4 regions of the Paenibacillus sp. Z6-24 genome follow, and region 4 is predicted to be linked to each of the others. Evidence: riboswitches for the same ligand, from Rfam matches in the RefSeq annotation. Region 4 holds a riboswitch; each other region holds the start of a gene.
The links. Region 4 has a riboswitch for thiamine pyrophosphate ahead of M1D61_RS20220 (ABC transporter substrate-binding protein). Riboswitches for the same ligand answer to the same signal wherever they lie in the genome.
Positions count from the first base shown of each region.

Region 1 (4,215 bases), 2.4 Mb from region 4:
AGCAGTACGGAAGTGGACAGACCGATCACCGTTCGGATCTGTACGGACTGGGAGCGCTCCTTCTGTATTTGGCAACCGGAGGGCATTACAGTGAGTGGATGCCTGGCATGGAGAAATTTATAAGGAATGACATACCCAAAGCCATAATTCCGGTCATGTGCAAGCTGCTTCATCATCAGCCATCCGAGCGCTTCCAGTCTGCAGCTGATACGAGGCAGGCACTTGGTCAGGCTGTGAATGAGCACTATAGCCGCGTGCATGGAGAGTCCGGCATATCCGCCAGCAGATGGAACAAGATGACACAGGTCATTGCGGTTATGGGAGCAACATCAGGTACAGGAACTACACATACGGCTGTGTCCATTGCCCATCATCTGGCGAGAAGTCAGCAAAAGGTCGCGCTGGTGGAAATGAACCATATTCCTGGAGCATTTGCCCGTATACAGCAGGTAGCGGTGAACGGAATGGCAGAGCGACATATGCTGCTGGAAGAACGCAAGTTTACACTGGAAGGTGTCGATTACTGGCGTGAATCAGCCAGAGCGGAAGTGGTAGGATTGCTCGGTGGCAGCTACCGGTTTATCATTCTGGATCTGGGGCGTTACCAGCAAAATGACCGGCTGGAAGAATTTCTACGGGCGGATATTCCTATCATTGTTGGATCAGGGGCGGAATGGCGTTACCAGGATGTACTGAAGATGGCTGCCGATCTGCAGCGGTATCCCCAGGATAAATGGCAGTATTGTCTGCCGCTGGCTCCGGAAGATGCGGTACAGCGTCTGCAGCGGGAGCTTCATACGGAGCAGGTACATAGTATTCCCTGGAATCCCGATCCATTTGACCATCAGCCGGCAGCAGCATCGGTGCTGAGAGAATTGCTAAGCGATTATCTGCCTTCCCCGGTGAAAAAGCGCAAACTATGGTTCAATCTACGCTAATCCAGCGAAAAGGAGGAAATCAATGACTACCGTAATGTTCTGGAGTCCGGATGGGGGCCACGGAAGAACTTCATCCCATACAGCCATTGCCGCTGTTACCGCCTCGCTGCAGTATCGGCTGAGATTGCTGCTGTGTCATAACCAGTGTCGTAACCAAAGTGTCGAAGCGGGCTTATTGTCTGCAGATGTACTTATGAATCATACTCATCCGCCTAAAAGGCCGGGAGTAGACCGGATTCGTTATTTGTATGAATCAGGTATTCTGACTCGTAATAATGTATCGGATTATATGATTCCTCTCCTCAAAGATCGACTTGATCTGTTGATCGGCACAGATGAGCGGGAAGAGAAGATGCCGGATCATCTTTTCTGGAAATACCTGCTCACCATAGCCGGGGAATATTACGATCTAATCCTGATGGACGCTGGTTCTGGAACAGAGCAGATGCCGATGCTCGGAGAAGCTGATCTTATCGTTGTCAATCTGAGTCAGAATACAGCACAGTTGAAAACATTTTTCCATGAATATGCCCATGATGAAGTGCTTCGTTCCATACCCTGGATTCCGGTGCTTGGTGCATATCAGCCAGAGTCTCTGCTGACTGCTGCCAGTATTGTTCGCAGATTCGGTGTACATCAGCCTATGTACATGCTGAATTACTACCAGGCTTTTCAAGATGCATGGAACGCGCAGGACCTGCTTTCCTTTATGCGTTACCATTTGATTCTCGACCGGACTCATACGGAATCTGCTGATTTTCTGCGACAGTCTTTTTTTCTGACAGCGGCGGTTATGGAGCAGCTGGGTGGTGTGCCTGTGCTATCAGGCTCTGTTGTCAGGTTTCCTATTTCTACATAATATTTGCTTTATAAGAGCAGTTTTGCTAAGATAAATATGCTTAAATTGAATAGCTACAATGCACTGGGGGAGCCTGTAACGGCTGAGATGGCAGAACTGATTGCCGAACCCTTTGTACCTGATCTGGATTATACCAGCGTAGGGAAGTGGTAGAAGAATAACCTTGGACGAACGAGTATATCAACTGAATCCGATGCAGACTGGATTTAAATTATCATTATGCAGCCGGCGGCAGATACATGAATGAACAGGCAATCCTGTTTCTCATTCATTATTCAGCGCTGAACGGATTAACGGCATCTATCAGGCAATAATACATAAGGATGCACACAATGATATCATCAATGTTTTGACAAGATTATACTTCGGCAGGCTGCTTGTAAAATAGTCCTGTTATTGTTTGAATCAGACAACCACTTTCCTGCGGGAAGGTGGTTTTTTTGCGTTATCGGGTTCTGTCTGATTAGCCTTTAAAGGCACGGTCGGTTCGTTGCTCATTATTCAATTGTACAGATTAGAGATACAGATTAGTCGGTGAGTAGAAAGCAGGAGGTGCATGATGGAGCTGCACATTGTGAGTACAGGCAGTCAGCCGGCAGAGAAGATACTTGCAGTCGGTACACAGGTGCATCACCAGGTAACAGCGATTCACATTCGGGAGAAGCAGTGGTCAGACGATCAGGTGAAAGAATTGATACAAGTCATGCTGCAGGAAGGAATCCCTGCTGCCAAGATTCGCCTCAATAGCAGAGTTCAGCTTGCTGCGGAGCTGGGAATCGGGGGCATCCATTTGCCTGAACAGCACAGTTTCAACAGAGCAGAAGCGGATCGATGGAGGCCAAGTATATCTCTTTCAGACAATAATCTGTCCCGGCATGACATGAAGAGTCTACTGCAAACGGCGTCCGCTTTATACGAACCGGAACAGGGCATTCAGCATCCATGGAAATATATAGCCGGGCGATCCGTACACACTACCGCGCATGCGATACAGGCAGAGCAGGAAGGCATGGATTATCTTTTTTACGGGCATATTTATAAGACACCATCCAAACGGGGAGTTCCGGCCCGCGGAATTCATCAGCTGTATCAGCTATGTGGTGCTGTGCATATTCCTGTTATTGCCATCGGAGGCATTCAGCCGCAGCATGCTGAGGAGTTGGCTCATGCCGGAGCAGCCGGTATAGCTGTCATGTCCGGCATATTCGCAGCCGATGATCCGGCTGAACAGGCTGCTGCCTACAGAGCAGCCTTATCCGCTGCATCAGCTGTGATAGAGAGAACATAGACTGAGGAAGGTGATATGAGCAATGAGAAGCAACGGATATTATGATGCGATTGTAGTCGGAGCTGGTGTAATTGGAGCCTCTATCGCTTATGAATTATCGGTGAAAGGCATGAAAGTAGCCATCATTGAGAAAAATCAGCCTGCATCGGGGGCATCGGGTGCTGCCGGAGGAATGCTGGCAGCGGAGTCGGAACATTTCCAGCATGCGGATCTTCGTCAGTTGGCTCTGTACAGCCGCTCTCTGTACACCGGGCTGACCGAACAGCTATATGAGCTGACAGGTATACATTGTGGATTGCGCAGTGAAGGATTCCTGCTGCCTGTGCAACCACATGATCTGGAACATCATTCTCGTCAGCTTGCTTCTGCAGATCCGGGTTCCGTTGGAGAGCGACTTTATAATAACAAGCAGGATAGCGTACAGGCTGGCAACTCTCATCTGGAATGGTGGGATAATCAGCGTCTGGCAAGGGAAGAGCCATATATCCGCTCAGAGCATGGGATGCTCTACAACCGATCCGAACAGCAGCTTATTCCTTCCCTGCTGAATGAAGCATTGGTGCTGGCGGCAGTATGTCTGGGAGCAGTGTTATATCGGCAGACGGAAGTAAGACGATTGCTGCGTGAACACGGGGAGTATGGAAGGGCTACCGGTGTGGTGACAGAGCAGGGAGTGATGTATGGGGAGCAGATTATTTTGGCTTCCGGACTTGGTAGTGCCAGATTGATCGAGGCTGAAGGATACCGGCTGCCCTTTTTACCGGTCAAAGGAGAACTGCTGGAAATACGCACACCGACAAGCTGGCTGAATCATACGATTTATGGTCATCAAATCTATATTATTCCCAAACAGGGCAATCGCATCTGGATCGGGGCGACAAGTAAGCCCGGCCGAATAGATACGCTGGTAGAAGCCGGGTCAGTCACCGAGCTGTTGTTCAAAGCGCAGCAGTATATTCCGTCCATCACCAACGGGGAACTGGTACGCTGCTGGGCCGGTATACGGCCGGGTACGGCGGACGAGCTGCCTTATATGGGAATGTTGACACCGCTGCCGGGTGTATGGATGGCCTGCGGGCATTATCGTAATGGCATCCTGCTGGCAGCCGGAACCGGACGGATTATGGCGG
Region 1 is NZ_CP096398.1:2,240,961-2,245,175, forward strand. It holds gene M1D61_RS09900 (protein kinase domain-containing protein) at 1-938, shown strand, start outside; gene M1D61_RS09905 (hypothetical protein) at 961-1,797, shown strand; TPP riboswitch at 1,853-1,959, shown strand; gene M1D61_RS09910 (thiamine phosphate synthase) at 2,354-3,085, shown strand; gene thiO (glycine oxidase ThiO) at 3,108-4,215, shown strand, end outside.
Region 1: it holds a riboswitch for thiamine pyrophosphate, as region 4 does, so the genes downstream of both, M1D61_RS09910 (thiamine phosphate synthase) here and M1D61_RS20220 (ABC transporter substrate-binding protein) in region 4, are expected to answer to the same signal.

Region 2 (4,215 bases), 140 kb from region 4:
ATGTTTTGACACCGGTCGCAATCGCCGTTGCAGCCGCGGCAGAGTCTGTTACCAGGCTATCGCTGGAACTGGTGCGTACGAGTCCGGACACCGGCATTCTGTCCATTTCCAGGGTACCGTTTTTGCCGACAGTGGCATAGCGGATAGCGTTGCGGCTTGCTTCGCCCATACCGTCTCCGATAAACAGAATAATATTTTTGGGAGCCGTCACTTTTTTGGCCGCGGCGGTAGCTGCTGCATCAGCAGTCGTGAAGCCGCTGGTGAAGAGGGGCACACTTAATACAGCGGCAGCGCTCAGAGCCAGGGTTGCTTTTTTCATGGAAGAGGTATTCAAGATTGTCACACTCCTAATATGTATTCATATGATACATTGATCATATATCTCATTTGTCATATAAAAAACCTTATTTTGTAAATGTGATATAAAATTGCATATTTACCCTTGCTTAATAATAGGCTGCCAGCATGCAAAGTTCCCGGAACGGACACTATGTACAGTGACTGTTCCGGAAATTTGCTGTTATATGTCTTAGAGGAGAGGTCGAATGATGGATATTACACTGACTGTCACTGCGGAATCAACTATAAATACGGCTGCCGCCAGCCTTGAATTCCTGTGACTTCTCCTGCATGGCCTGTTCCACTTCGGCAGAGCCATATTGGTCACGGATATCGTGGGTAATCTTCATGCTGCAGAATTTGGGTCCGCACATGGAGCAAAAATGAGCACTTTTGGCGCCTTCGGCTGGAAGGGTCTCATCATGGTAGCTCATCGCCCGCTCCGGATCGAGTGAGAGGTGGAACTGATCGCGCCAGCGGAATTCGAACCTCGCTCGCGACAGTGCATCATCCCGCTTGCGTGCCTGTGGATGACCTTTGGCGAGGTCGGCAGCATGGGCGGCGATTTTGTAGGCGATGACGCCTTCCTTGACGTCTTCCCGATTGGGCAGGCCGAGATGCTCCTTGGGTGTGACATAGCAGAGCATGGCAGTTCCGTACCAGCCAATCATCGCCGCTCCGATCGCTGAAGTAATATGGTCATAGCCAGGGGCAATATCTGTCGTTAACGGACCCAGTGTATAAAATGGCGCTTCGTCGCACACTTCCAGCTGACGGTCCATATTTTCCTTGATCAGATGAATCGGCACATGACCCGGTCCCTCGATCATTACCTGCACATCATGTTTCCAGGCGATATGAGTCAGCTCTCCAAGTGTACCCAGCTCGGCAAACTGGGCTTCATCATTGGCATCGGCAATCGAACCCGGACGCAGCCCGTCACCAAGGGAAAAGGTAATGTCATACCTCTTCATAATCTCGCAGATCTCTTTAAAATGGGTATATAGAAAATTCTCCTGATGATGCGCAAGACACCATGCCGCCATAATCGAGCCGCCGCGGCTGACGATGCCTGTCACCCGATTGGCCGTCAGCGGGATATAACGCAGCAGTACACCGGCATGAATCGTAAAGTAATCGACCCCCTGCTCGGCCTGCTCTATCAGCGTATCGCGGAAGACTTCCCAGCTCAGATCCTCAGCACGGCCGTTGACCTTTTCCAGTGCCTGATAAATGGGAACCGTACCGACGGGCACGGGAGAATTGCGGATAATCCACTCCCTTGTGGTATGAATATTTTTGCCGGTGGACAGGTCCATGATCGTATCGGCACCCCAGCGGATCGCCCAGGTCATCTTTTCCACTTCTTCCTCGATGGAGGAGGCGACAGCCGAGTTGCCGATATTGGCATTAATTTTCACATGAAAATGGCGGCCGATAATCATCGGCTCACTCTCCGGATGGTTGATGTTGGCCGGGATTACCGCTCGTCCGGCAGCGACTTCGGCACGGACGAACTCCGGCTCCATGCCTTCACGCAGGGCGATAAATTCCATCTCCGGCGTAATGATTCCCTGGCGGGCATAATGCAGCTGGGTGACATTGCCGCCGGGGATAGCCGCCGCAGGCTGGCGGTGAGCCTGAGGGAATATTTCGGCGCCCTGTCGAACTGCCCGTTCACTGTCCAGAAATCCGTTATCCTGGGGCAGTACCTGTCTGCCTTCATACCGCAGCGTATCGCAGCGTTCCTCGATCCAGCCCTGGCGCAGCGGCACCAGTCCCTGACGAATATCAACGGGCTGCCCGGTATCCGTATAGGGTCCGCTGGAATCATAGACATGAAGCGGAGGATTGGGTACGGCCTCTCCGCGTATCTCACTATCGGATAAAGCAATCTCGCGTACCGGTACCTGAATGTCTGCCCGTGATCCCTGAATATATACTTTGCGGCTGCCGGGTAATGGTGTCTGATAAATAGCCATAATGCAAAAAACCTCCTCGCGAATGTGGATATCCGCCAGGAGACACACTAATACAGGGAGGAAGCAGCAGGAGTATACAGGATGGGCTTCAGTGCTGACAATCTGCGGTACAGCGAGGAATCAGAGAACGGCAGTCTTTGAGGTTCACGATCTTTGTTCCAGCAGGAATCTTATTGGGGCCTCAGCAGCCATAAGTTCGTCAAACCGGCAATCGTCTATTCCCATCGGCCTGCTGCCTATGTATCTGTGCAGACTGACAATCGATCCTCTCCACTTCCTCCCGCAGACAGCACAAAGCCGCCTCCGGGCAGGAAGCGGCAGAAACCGTATCGTCGTATCAACGAAGTCTCAACCACTTTCCTACGCTGGCATAACCCAGATCAGGTTCAAAGGGACCAAAGCAGATGCTTTATCTCAGCCCGTACAGGCGCCCCTAGTGGATACAGTAAGACTATATGCCGGATCACTTGTATTTGTCAAATTTAATCCTTTTCAGGGAACAAATGTATAACGAAATGGAAGTAAGAAGCAGGAGCTATTTATTCAGTCTTTCAACGCAGAACATCTGCGTTGAAAGACTGATGTTTATACGTAATTTTAAATATATAATTTGGTATATATAGCTGGCGCAAGCAGCGAAGGTTCATAATTTCATTCCGGGAGATGATTGTATGCCTACATGGCCCAGCTGCATATGAGCAGCCTGGCGATTCTGCTGACAATCGTGTGCCGCCGATCGGTTGTACGACTCCGGCAGATGAAGCACAGCGTATCCTAATAGACGATAACGATTTTGAAAGAGCCTCGGAAATGAATAAAAAAGACTCAGCACTGGCGTGATGCCGGTGCTGAGTCTTTTTCTTTTGCAGATGGCTGATTGTTATCTGCCGGTCTGTACTTGATCAGCTACCAAACATACAGGCAAATATACAAACAGCAAAACGGTAAACCATTCCTGGAAATTGGATGACCAGATCAACACCAGCTTCAGCCCAGTTGGCACGTGACCATGCGTTATTGGATTGCTTTACCTGGGTATCCATTATAAATTACCTCCTTTCACTAAAAGTAAAAGCCTCTTCATACCGATTACAAAGTGCATATGATTCGTACTTAAGCCATTGCTGTAGGGAAATCCTGATTGCAACCTCAATTTACATACGTGGAAAATAATGGTTCGTTGCTGGAAATTGAAATTCAGGCATACATCGGTAACGCGATGTACCTGTTCAAACCTGTTCATCCCCAGGTCTTTTTACTGCGCGGATATCTATTTCGGGCTGTACAGGCTGCTGCGTCTGGTGAATGCGCTGCCGGATATGGCATAATCGAGTAAGCGATAAGCTGTGCTTTTACTGTCAGGACCAAAGGAGAAATTACATGAGTGAACCGGAACAACCGATTCAACCGATTACGGTCGAAAGTGTATTGATTGTCGATACCAAGGGCAGCTTTCTCACCCGGCAAGTACCGGAGATTCAATTAGAGCTGGCAGGCATACCCGGCGACCGGACGGATCTGTGAAGGGGAAAATGTACCCTGCCGCCAAAAAGCGCCGCGGCATCGTCTGTTCGGTAGAACGGGAAGGCCTGATCCGCCAGGGAGATATGATAAAGATCGTGAAGGCGCATCTGTGATCTATGCAGATGCCAATCCTAAGATAGCTGCAAGGCAAAAAAGGCTGAAAGATACAGCCGGACAGGAGCATACTTATGAGCACTGAATTCAATCTGCCATCCATTCAGCTGTGGTGCGGCAAAACTTCCTACAGTAAAGGAATGGCTTATTACCGTGCAGGCAAGGTCGCTTTTACCCGTTATGATGACCACCGGAGGCAGTATGAAGCGAGCGTACAGATCCGGGCGAATCAGCAGGAGCAGGTGCGTCTGCATTT
Region 2 is NZ_CP096398.1:4,806,346-4,810,560, reverse strand. It holds gene M1D61_RS20795 (alkaline phosphatase) at 1-319, opposite strand, end outside; gene thiC (phosphomethylpyrimidine synthase ThiC) at 579-2,321, opposite strand; TPP riboswitch at 2,662-2,766, opposite strand; gene M1D61_RS20785 (hypothetical protein) at 3,224-3,364, opposite strand; gene M1D61_RS20780 (hypothetical protein) at 3,702-3,845, shown strand; gene M1D61_RS20775 (DEAD/DEAH box helicase) at 4,034-4,215, shown strand, end outside.
Region 2: it holds a riboswitch for thiamine pyrophosphate, as region 4 does, so the genes downstream of both, thiC (phosphomethylpyrimidine synthase ThiC) here and M1D61_RS20220 (ABC transporter substrate-binding protein) in region 4, are expected to answer to the same signal.

Region 3 (4,215 bases), 350 kb from region 4:
GATCGGCGACGCGGCGAACGAGTTCGACCAGTACAATCGCACCGGCAGCGACCAGGATCAGGGTGGAGAGGCTGATTTCACCGACAACGCCCGAGCCGCTGATATTGATTTTGAAAAAGCCCATCAGTGCCTGCAGCAGGAACACCCATGTAAGCGCGACCCAGACAATCATCAGATAATACATCGGTTTGCTCAGCTGCCGGGCCTCCGGCAGATTCTCGATGAGCTGATTGGCATAACTGTCCGATTCCTTGCCAAACAGCTGGCGGGCACTTTTGCCTTTTTGCTGGGCGTCCAGCAGGTGCCGTCCCATCTCCAGCAGCAGTTCCTCACCCGATTCGCGGCGGATACGAGCGTCCCGTACATGCACGATGACATCGTCATAATAGCTCAGATTATCCTGTTTGAGCTGATCGCGAATTGAATTAATATCCTTTACCAAATGACGCACAGTACTCATAATCGTTCCTCCAATCGTAATCAATTGTACCTGAATATATCCCTATTTATACCGGCTGCCTATAGTGCCGGAGATCGGTCTGGAAGCTATTATTCTGCCACACTTTTGCTCCATTGACAATTGAATTCCCGGGATGCTACTATAATGTTACTTTAAATCATATTAAACTCATCGGAATTATTTAAATTAAATATTTCACCTTTAAAAAAATAGGAGTTTTCTGATTATATACACAGCTATTGCGGGGAGGAATCATTATGGAGAGGAATATCGTTATTCGCCATCAGGAAGTGGATTTAACAGCCAGTATTCACTATCCGACGCATGACCGTCAGACCGATACACAGGGCAAAGGCAAGGACCGTACACCGCTGATTATTATCTGTCACGGTTTTGTCGGCAGCCGGATCGGTGTGGACCGCTTGTTCGTCAACAGCGCCCGTGAACTGGCTGCTGATGGATACATGGTCGTTCGCTTTGATTACGCGGGCTGTGGGGAAAGCAGTGGACTATATGGTCAGCAGGGACTGGACTCCATGGTCGCGCAGACCCGCACTGTGCTCGATTATGTCATGAACTGCAGCGATATTGATCCGACCCGGGTCACGCTGATCGGTCACAGCCTTGGCGGAGCGGTAGCAATACTGACTGCTGTCCGCGATCACCGGATCAAGCATCTGGTACTGTGGTCGGCGGTGGGTCATCCTTTTAATGATATTGTGAAAATTGTCGGTCGCGAGACGTATGATCAGGCGGTAATCGAAGGGGAAGCGGATTATCTGGGCTACTGCTTCAAGCCGGTTTACTTTGAGTCGCTGGGCAATTACCAGCCGTTCATCGAAGCGCGCCAGTTCAGCGGCGATGTATTGGTCGTGCATGGTACCGGGGATGATGTGATTCCGGTGGATTATGCCTTTTTGTACCAGCAGGAGTTCTGGACCCGGCAGGAAGGGCGCTGTGACAAGCAGATTATTTTCCAGGCGGATCATACGTATTCTTCCGGTCCGCATCGCCGCGAACTGCTTCGTTATACACGCGAATGGCTCGCCGGACGTGAAGCGGCACAGACGCAGTGGCAGCACTGGATGATCTGACCGTTTGGCATATGTACATCTTATAAGGCTGTGTATGGATATTAAAGCTCTGTAATGGAGCATGAACCGGCACGGCTGTGGATTTGACAGTCGGCGGATATCCTTATAAGATCGTAACTATAAAGAGACCAGAGGACACCGGCAGCGCAAGACGTTCGGTGTGCAATCCTTACTCATCATATTGCTTTGAATTCACTAGGGGAGCCGCGAGGCTGAGACGGATTATGTCCGGACCCTTGGAACCTGATCTGGGTTATACCAGCGGAGGGAAGTGGACGCGGATTTCACTCATGCCTATACGGCACGATATACCTGAATGAATGATACGACCCATTGATCTCCTGCTGGAGGTGAATGGGTCTTTTTTGTATACAGTTTGTACAGTCGAGGAGGAGAAGGGATGTCTTATTTGCAAAAGGTGCGTGAGCAGAATCCGCTCATTCACAATATTACCAATGTGGTGGTGACCAACTTTACAGCCAATGGGCTGCTGGCTCTGGGAGCTTCGCCCTTTATGGCGTATGCGCATGAAGAAGTGGCGGATGTCGCCGCGATGTCTGGAGCGGTCATGCTGAATATGGGCACGCTCGATGAATATACGGTGCAGTCCATTCTACTGGCAGGACAGTCTGCCAATCGGGCGGGAGTGCCGGTTGTGTTCGATCCGGTTGGAGCGGGAGCAACCGCTTATCGCACAGATTCGGCCCGCCGGATTAGCGAGCAGGTCAAGATCGATTTTCTGCGCGGCAATGTGGCAGAGATTGCGAATGTAGCCGGAGCCGAATGGAATATCCGCGGCGTCGATGCCGGGGCAGGAGAGGGAGATCGTACTCAGTTGGCCCGCCAGGCAGCCGAGCAGCTGGGCTCCATCGTGATTGTGACGGGGGAGGAGGATATTATCACTGACGGTCAGGCGACCCTGACGGTGGCGAACGGACATCCGCTGCTGACCAAGGTGACCGGTGCAGGGTGTCTGCTCAGCTCGGTGGTGGCCGCTTTTGCAGCGGCTGCCGGAGGCCGGGAGCACTGGCTGCAGGCAGCAGCGGAAGCGCTGGCTTTCTACGGCATAGCGGCAGAGATGGCAGCAGAGCGTACAGAAGGGCAGGGAACCGGCAGTTTTCAAGTGGAGTTCATCAATCAGCTGTCCCTGCTGACTCCTGAACAAGTGCAGCAGCGGGCACGGATCGAGACCCTGTAGATGTGGCCAGGCTTGGCAGGATAGTCAGGCAGTACATTTTATATCCCTATATCCCTAATTCAAAGGAGTGCAAACAAACATGAGCATCCATCAGGCATTAACGATCGCCGGCTCGGACAGCGGCGGCGGAGCAGGCATACAGGCCGATCTGAAAACTTTTCAGGAACTCGGCGTCTACGGCATGTCGGTCATTACGGCAGTGACCGCCCAGAACACGGCAGGTGTACAGGGCGTCTATCCGGTCGATCCGGAAGGCGTAATCCGCCAGCTGGATTCGATCGGGGAAGATCTGGCACCCGAAGCAGTCAAGACAGGGATGCTGTTCAGCGCAGACATTATTCATGAAGTGGCACAGGCGGTGCAGCGATATGGCTGGCGCAATCTTGTGATCGATCCGGTCATGGTCGCCAAAGGAGGCTCCGTACTGCTCCAGCAGGAGGCGGTTCAGGCATTGACCAGGCATCTGCTGCCGCTCGCCGAGATCGTCACACCGAATGTGCCGGAAGCGGAACTGCTGACCGGCATGAGCATCCGGCAGCTGCAGGACCGGGAAGAAGCGGCCCGCCGACTGACCGATATGGGCGCACGCTATGCGATTGTCAAAGGCGGTCATGATCTGTCGACAGCAGGTGCCGTCGATGTGCTCTACGACGGGCAGAACTATCATTATCTGGAGACACCGCGCATCGATACGCCGCATACCCATGGAACAGGATGTACGTATTCCGCTGCAGTTACCGCAGAGCTCGCCCGGGGCCGCTCTGTGCTTGAAGCGGTGCATACCGCCAAGCAGTTTATCCAGGCAGCGATAGAGGATGGGCTGGGGATCGGTTCAGTACACGGTCCGACCAACCATTTTGCCTATCGGCAGAGGGGGTATACTCATGAGCCGTCCTGATACCGACATCATGCGCCGCTGGTTGAAGCTCTATCTGGTCATGGGCAGTGTAAACTGTACAGAGACGCCGGAGCAGGTGCTGCGCCAGGCGATTGCCGGGGGGATCACCATGTTTCAATTCCGGGAAAAGGGAGTGGGCGCACTGACCGGTACAGCCTGTGTTCAATTGGCCCGACGTCTGCAGGAGATCTGCGCGGAGCACGGGATTCCCTTTATCGTAAATGATGATCTGGAACTGGCACTCGAACTGAATGCGGACGGCGTACATGTCGGTCAGGACGACGAAGCCGCTTCGGTCATTCGCCGCCGTCTCGGTCCGGACAAGATCGTTGGCGTCTCGGCCCATTCGCTCGAAGAGGCGCAGCAAGCGATCGCAGATGGAGCGGACTATCTCGGAGTCGGCCCTGTCTATCCGACCATTTCCAAGCCGGATGCGGAGGCGGTGCGGGGCACGACGGTCATCGAGCAGCTGCGCACTGCCGGACTGGATATTCCGGTAGTCGGCATCGGAGGCATCCATGCATCCAACGCCGCTCCGGTGATCGCTGCGGGAGCGGATGGCGTC
Region 3 is NZ_CP096398.1:4,310,628-4,314,842, reverse strand. It holds gene M1D61_RS18710 (DUF1129 family protein) at 1-460, opposite strand, end outside; gene M1D61_RS18705 (alpha/beta hydrolase) at 718-1,554, shown strand; TPP riboswitch at 1,742-1,841, shown strand; gene thiM (hydroxyethylthiazole kinase) at 1,955-2,752, shown strand; gene thiD (bifunctional hydroxymethylpyrimidine kinase/phosphomethylpyrimidine kinase) at 2,832-3,650, shown strand; gene thiE (thiamine phosphate synthase) at 3,637-4,215, shown strand, end outside.
Region 3: it holds a riboswitch for thiamine pyrophosphate, as region 4 does, so the genes downstream of both, thiM (hydroxyethylthiazole kinase) here and M1D61_RS20220 (ABC transporter substrate-binding protein) in region 4, are expected to answer to the same signal.

Region 4 (4,215 bases):
TAGTGCAGCACACCGGCGACGATCAATCCGGTCGCTGCCCCGATGCCGAATCCGGCCAGTGTCAGCTTCAGCGTCGCCCATGTATGCCCGAGCAGACTGACGTAGCTTTTCTCCGCTTCCCGGGCGATCCGGGCGGGACTTGGCAGAATCCAGTCCTCAATCTGGAAAAGGGAGGTAGCCATCTGCCATAGCACCAGTAACAAAACGACCGCCCCAAAGGGCGGCCATATGCCTTTCCACCATGCTCTGATGGACATTAGCGGTATTTCTCCGTTAATCCGTCCATGCTGATGCCGGATGGATTATGTGCGATTTTGATCTGGGAAATGATACTCGGGCTGCCCTTTTCCACCAGCGCCTCATGCATCTTCTGTACAACCTCCAGCAGCTGCGGAAGTTCGCCTTCCAGCGTCGTCTCCAGCGGATGCACTTCATATTTCAGTCCGGAAGCCTGAATGACCGCAATCGCGGCATCGACGTAATCATAGGAATTTTCATTATTAACGGTCTTCGGAATGACCTGAATGCTCAGTAGTGTCGTAGCCATGATTTAATAACCTCCTGGTAGAATGACTGTAGTATTGAATTCGATCAGGCAAAATAAATTAATGATACCGGCAGCGATACGGCCGGCGATTCAGCGCCCGGGAGCCGTACTGCTTGATTTTGCTTCTTATTTACTACTGTCTGCTGCAGGCAGATAGTCGTTGGTAAATGCCTTGGAAGCATCCAGCTTGTCGTCGAGCAGACCCTGTTCATACATCCAGTCGGCATAACCGGACCAGATCTCAGGCTTCTGCATGCCCCACTGTTTGGCATCATCCTGATATTTGGGTGACAGCCACTTCTGGCTGGCTTGGACCAGTTCAGGGTCCAGATCCGGTACCGCCTGGATCAGAATATCTGCGGCTTTGTCCGGATTGGCGATTGTATATTCATAGCCCTTGGCGGTTGCTGCCATGAATGCCTTGACCAGATCGGGGTCCTGCTGAATCTGCTTCTCGTTGGTCACGATGACCGGTGTGTAATAGTCCAGATTCGGTGAATAATCCTTGACGTACATCATGTTGAGCGGCTCTCCGCGCAGTTCGGCCTCCACGCCGGTCCAGCCGTAGAAGATCCAGGCAAAGTCGATGCCTTTTTTAACCGCTGTGAAAAAGTCGGCGTCCCCGATATTGACGCTTTTCACCTTGGTTACATCCCCGCCGTCAGTCGTCATGATCGATTTCATAACCGCTTCCTCAACCGGTGAGCCCCATGCGCCATAAGATTTGCCTTCCATATCCTTGGGCGTCTTGATTCCGCGGTCGACCGGCGAAGCAAAACCGGAAGTGTTATGCTGAATCACGGCTGCAATGGAGACGAGCGGTACACCCTGCACACGGGCCTGGGTCACGCTCTCCTGATAGCTGATGCCAAATGGCACTTTGCCCGAGGCGACCATCGTATCTGCACCGCCCTGTCCCGGCGCAATAATCTCTACATTTAATCCGGCATCCTTGTAGTAACCCATCTGCTGGGCGACATAGAGACCGGTATGGTTCGTATTCGGTGTCCAGTCCAGCACGACCTGTACATCCTTAAGTGCGCTGCCGCTCGTGCCTGCGGTGTCCTGACCGCCGGCTGCCGGACTGCTGCTTCCGCTCTGACCTCCGCATCCTGCCGTGATAAGCAGCAGGCATACCGCCAATAGCGGCAGAAGCTTGTTCCAGTGTCTGTTCATTTCGTTACCCCTTCTTCCTTCTATATAAAAAGATATAAAAAAAGCGCCCCGGATCGGGACGTCATAGGTGCATATCGTATGAGACACATACAATGCTTGATTCGCTTCCTACGCTGGCATTATCCAGATCAGGTAAAGGGTCTGTATTGGTCGAATACACTCTCAGCCGGCTAGCCCAGCTCCCCCAGATCGTATGCGCTTTTTCTAGCTGTAATTATAGACGAGTGCCTGCCTGCTGTCCAGCAAGAGAGGCATCCGGGAAAGGTGGAACAGGCCGGGAAGGTTCAGCTTCTTGCTGACCGGGTAAGTATCCAGTATAGGCACTCAAAGTTAAGTACTATCTAAAATTCAGCGCCATGCAGTACAGGCGTGTTGAATTATCCAAGTCCATATCGCGGAAGGAGCTTGATCATGAGTCAAACACCAGTAGAACAATCTATCGTTAAAGCACTGGAAGAGAACCGTTTTTGTGCATTTGGCACAGTGGAGAACAATAAACCAAAGGTGCGCTATATGGCCGTATATAATGAAGGTCTGAACATTCATCTGGCAACAGACCGCAAAACACAAAAAGTGGATGAACTGGAACAGAACCCGAACTGCTATCTGCTGCTTGGTTATGAAAAAGGCGGCAATAACGAAGTGGTTGAGATCGAAGCGACCTGTGCCGTGTCCACGAATGACGAGCTGAAGCAGCGCGTCTGGAAAGACGAATTCAAAAACTGGTTCTCCGGACCGGATGATCCCGACTATGTGGTACTTGATATTACACCACAGACGATTGAGTATACCGACAAAGAAGGTCAGAAACAGACCTGGAACAGCTAAGTCGCCTTTCCGTCGAATACCTGACAGCATTCCTGTAACAAGTGATTCAGCATAAGATTGTATAATCCGGTGACGAATTTTGTAAAATGCGCAGGCATACTACAGAATCGGCACCGGATTTTTTGTCATTTTTTGCTTCCAATAAAAGGATAAAATAGGGACCCTAGAAACTTGATCAACAGCATGAATTTAGGGTATAAACAATGTATTACTACAAATTTTATCTATTTCAAATATAAGGTAATTGCAAGAAGTGAAAGGGGTAATCTACAGGAGGTGCTTTCCTTGGACCTAAAAAAGATCGAGCAGCAGATTGAACAGGAACGCCGCATATTGAACCAGATGGCCGAAGAGCACGGAATCCGCGATCACCGGGTGATCGACCAGTCCGAACAGCTGGATCGTATTCTGGACTCTTATTTACAGCATAAACACCGCAAAGGGAATCAACCTGCAACCGGTATGAGTCAATAAGGATATATATAAGCCGTCATACATCACAGAGAGCAGCATGTCCTTTGTTTTGGTTTGCTGGATTTGGATAAAAAAACGAATAATATCTGACGTATATATGTTATATATACGTCTTTTTTGTAACTAATTTAGTAAAAATCGTAAAAATGAATCAAATATCCCTTCAAATATATCAATTGATAGTATAAGATTCTATCATGTCACTATATGCTTTGCTCTTTTATGCGTCTACACTCTCATTTTATTTCAGCAATATGTAAATAGTAGTGTAAATCCGTAAATCAATTTCACACCCGCTTTACATATGCTTTATACATAGATGAGTGTAAGCGTTTATACTGAAAGAATCAGAGAACGTATATGTGCTGAATATATTCGGGAGGGGTTTTGATTTTGAATCTGGGGAAAAAGACACTCAAGAAAACAGTAGCGGCGATTGCAGCGCTGCACCTGTTTGGCATCACGGCTATGCCGGCATTTGCGGCGGATACAACTACTGCAGGTACAACGGTTAAGCTTCGTCTGATGGAGACAACTGACCTGCACACGAATATGGTGAACTATGATTACTATTCAGACAAACCTACGGATGAATACGGTTTCGCCAAGACGGCAACGCTGATTAAAGCGGCGCGCGCCGAAGCTGCGAACAGTGTATTGATCGATAATGGTGATCTGCTGCAAGGCACACCGCTGGGTGATTATGTAGCCAAAATCGAACCGCTCGCTCAAAATGCGACCCATCCGATTTATGAAGCCATGAATCCGCTCGGTTTTGATGCAGCAACCTATGGTAACCATGAGTTTAACTATGGACTCGATTTTCTGAATCAGGCTGTAAAAGGTGCCAAGTTCCCTTATGTGAACGCTAATATTTATAAAGACAACGGAAACGGTGAAGGTACCGAAAACTACTTTACACCGTACGTTATTCTGGATAAAGAAGTAACCGACGAAGCCGGAGCAAAACACACGCTCAAAGTAGGCGTACTCGGTCTGGTCACTCCGCAAATCATGCAGTGGGATGGCGGCCACCTGAACGGCAAGGTCATCACCAAGGATATTGTGGAGACTGCCAAAAAATTCGTGCCGGAAATGAAAGAAAAAGGTGCAGACATTATTATTGCAGCTGCCCATACCGGCTATGATGATGCTCCGCAAACCAATATGATGGAGAACGCGGTACTTTA
Region 4 is NZ_CP096398.1:4,664,741-4,668,955, reverse strand. It holds gene M1D61_RS20230 (ABC transporter permease) at 1-257, opposite strand, end outside; gene M1D61_RS20225 (thiamine-binding protein) at 257-547, opposite strand; gene M1D61_RS20220 (ABC transporter substrate-binding protein) at 674-1,723, opposite strand; TPP riboswitch at 1,811-1,919, opposite strand; gene M1D61_RS20215 (pyridoxamine 5'-phosphate oxidase family protein) at 2,135-2,551, shown strand; gene M1D61_RS20210 (aspartyl-phosphate phosphatase Spo0E family protein) at 2,837-3,025, shown strand; gene M1D61_RS20205 (bifunctional 2',3'-cyclic-nucleotide 2'-phosphodiesterase/3'-nucleotidase) at 3,419-4,215, shown strand, end outside.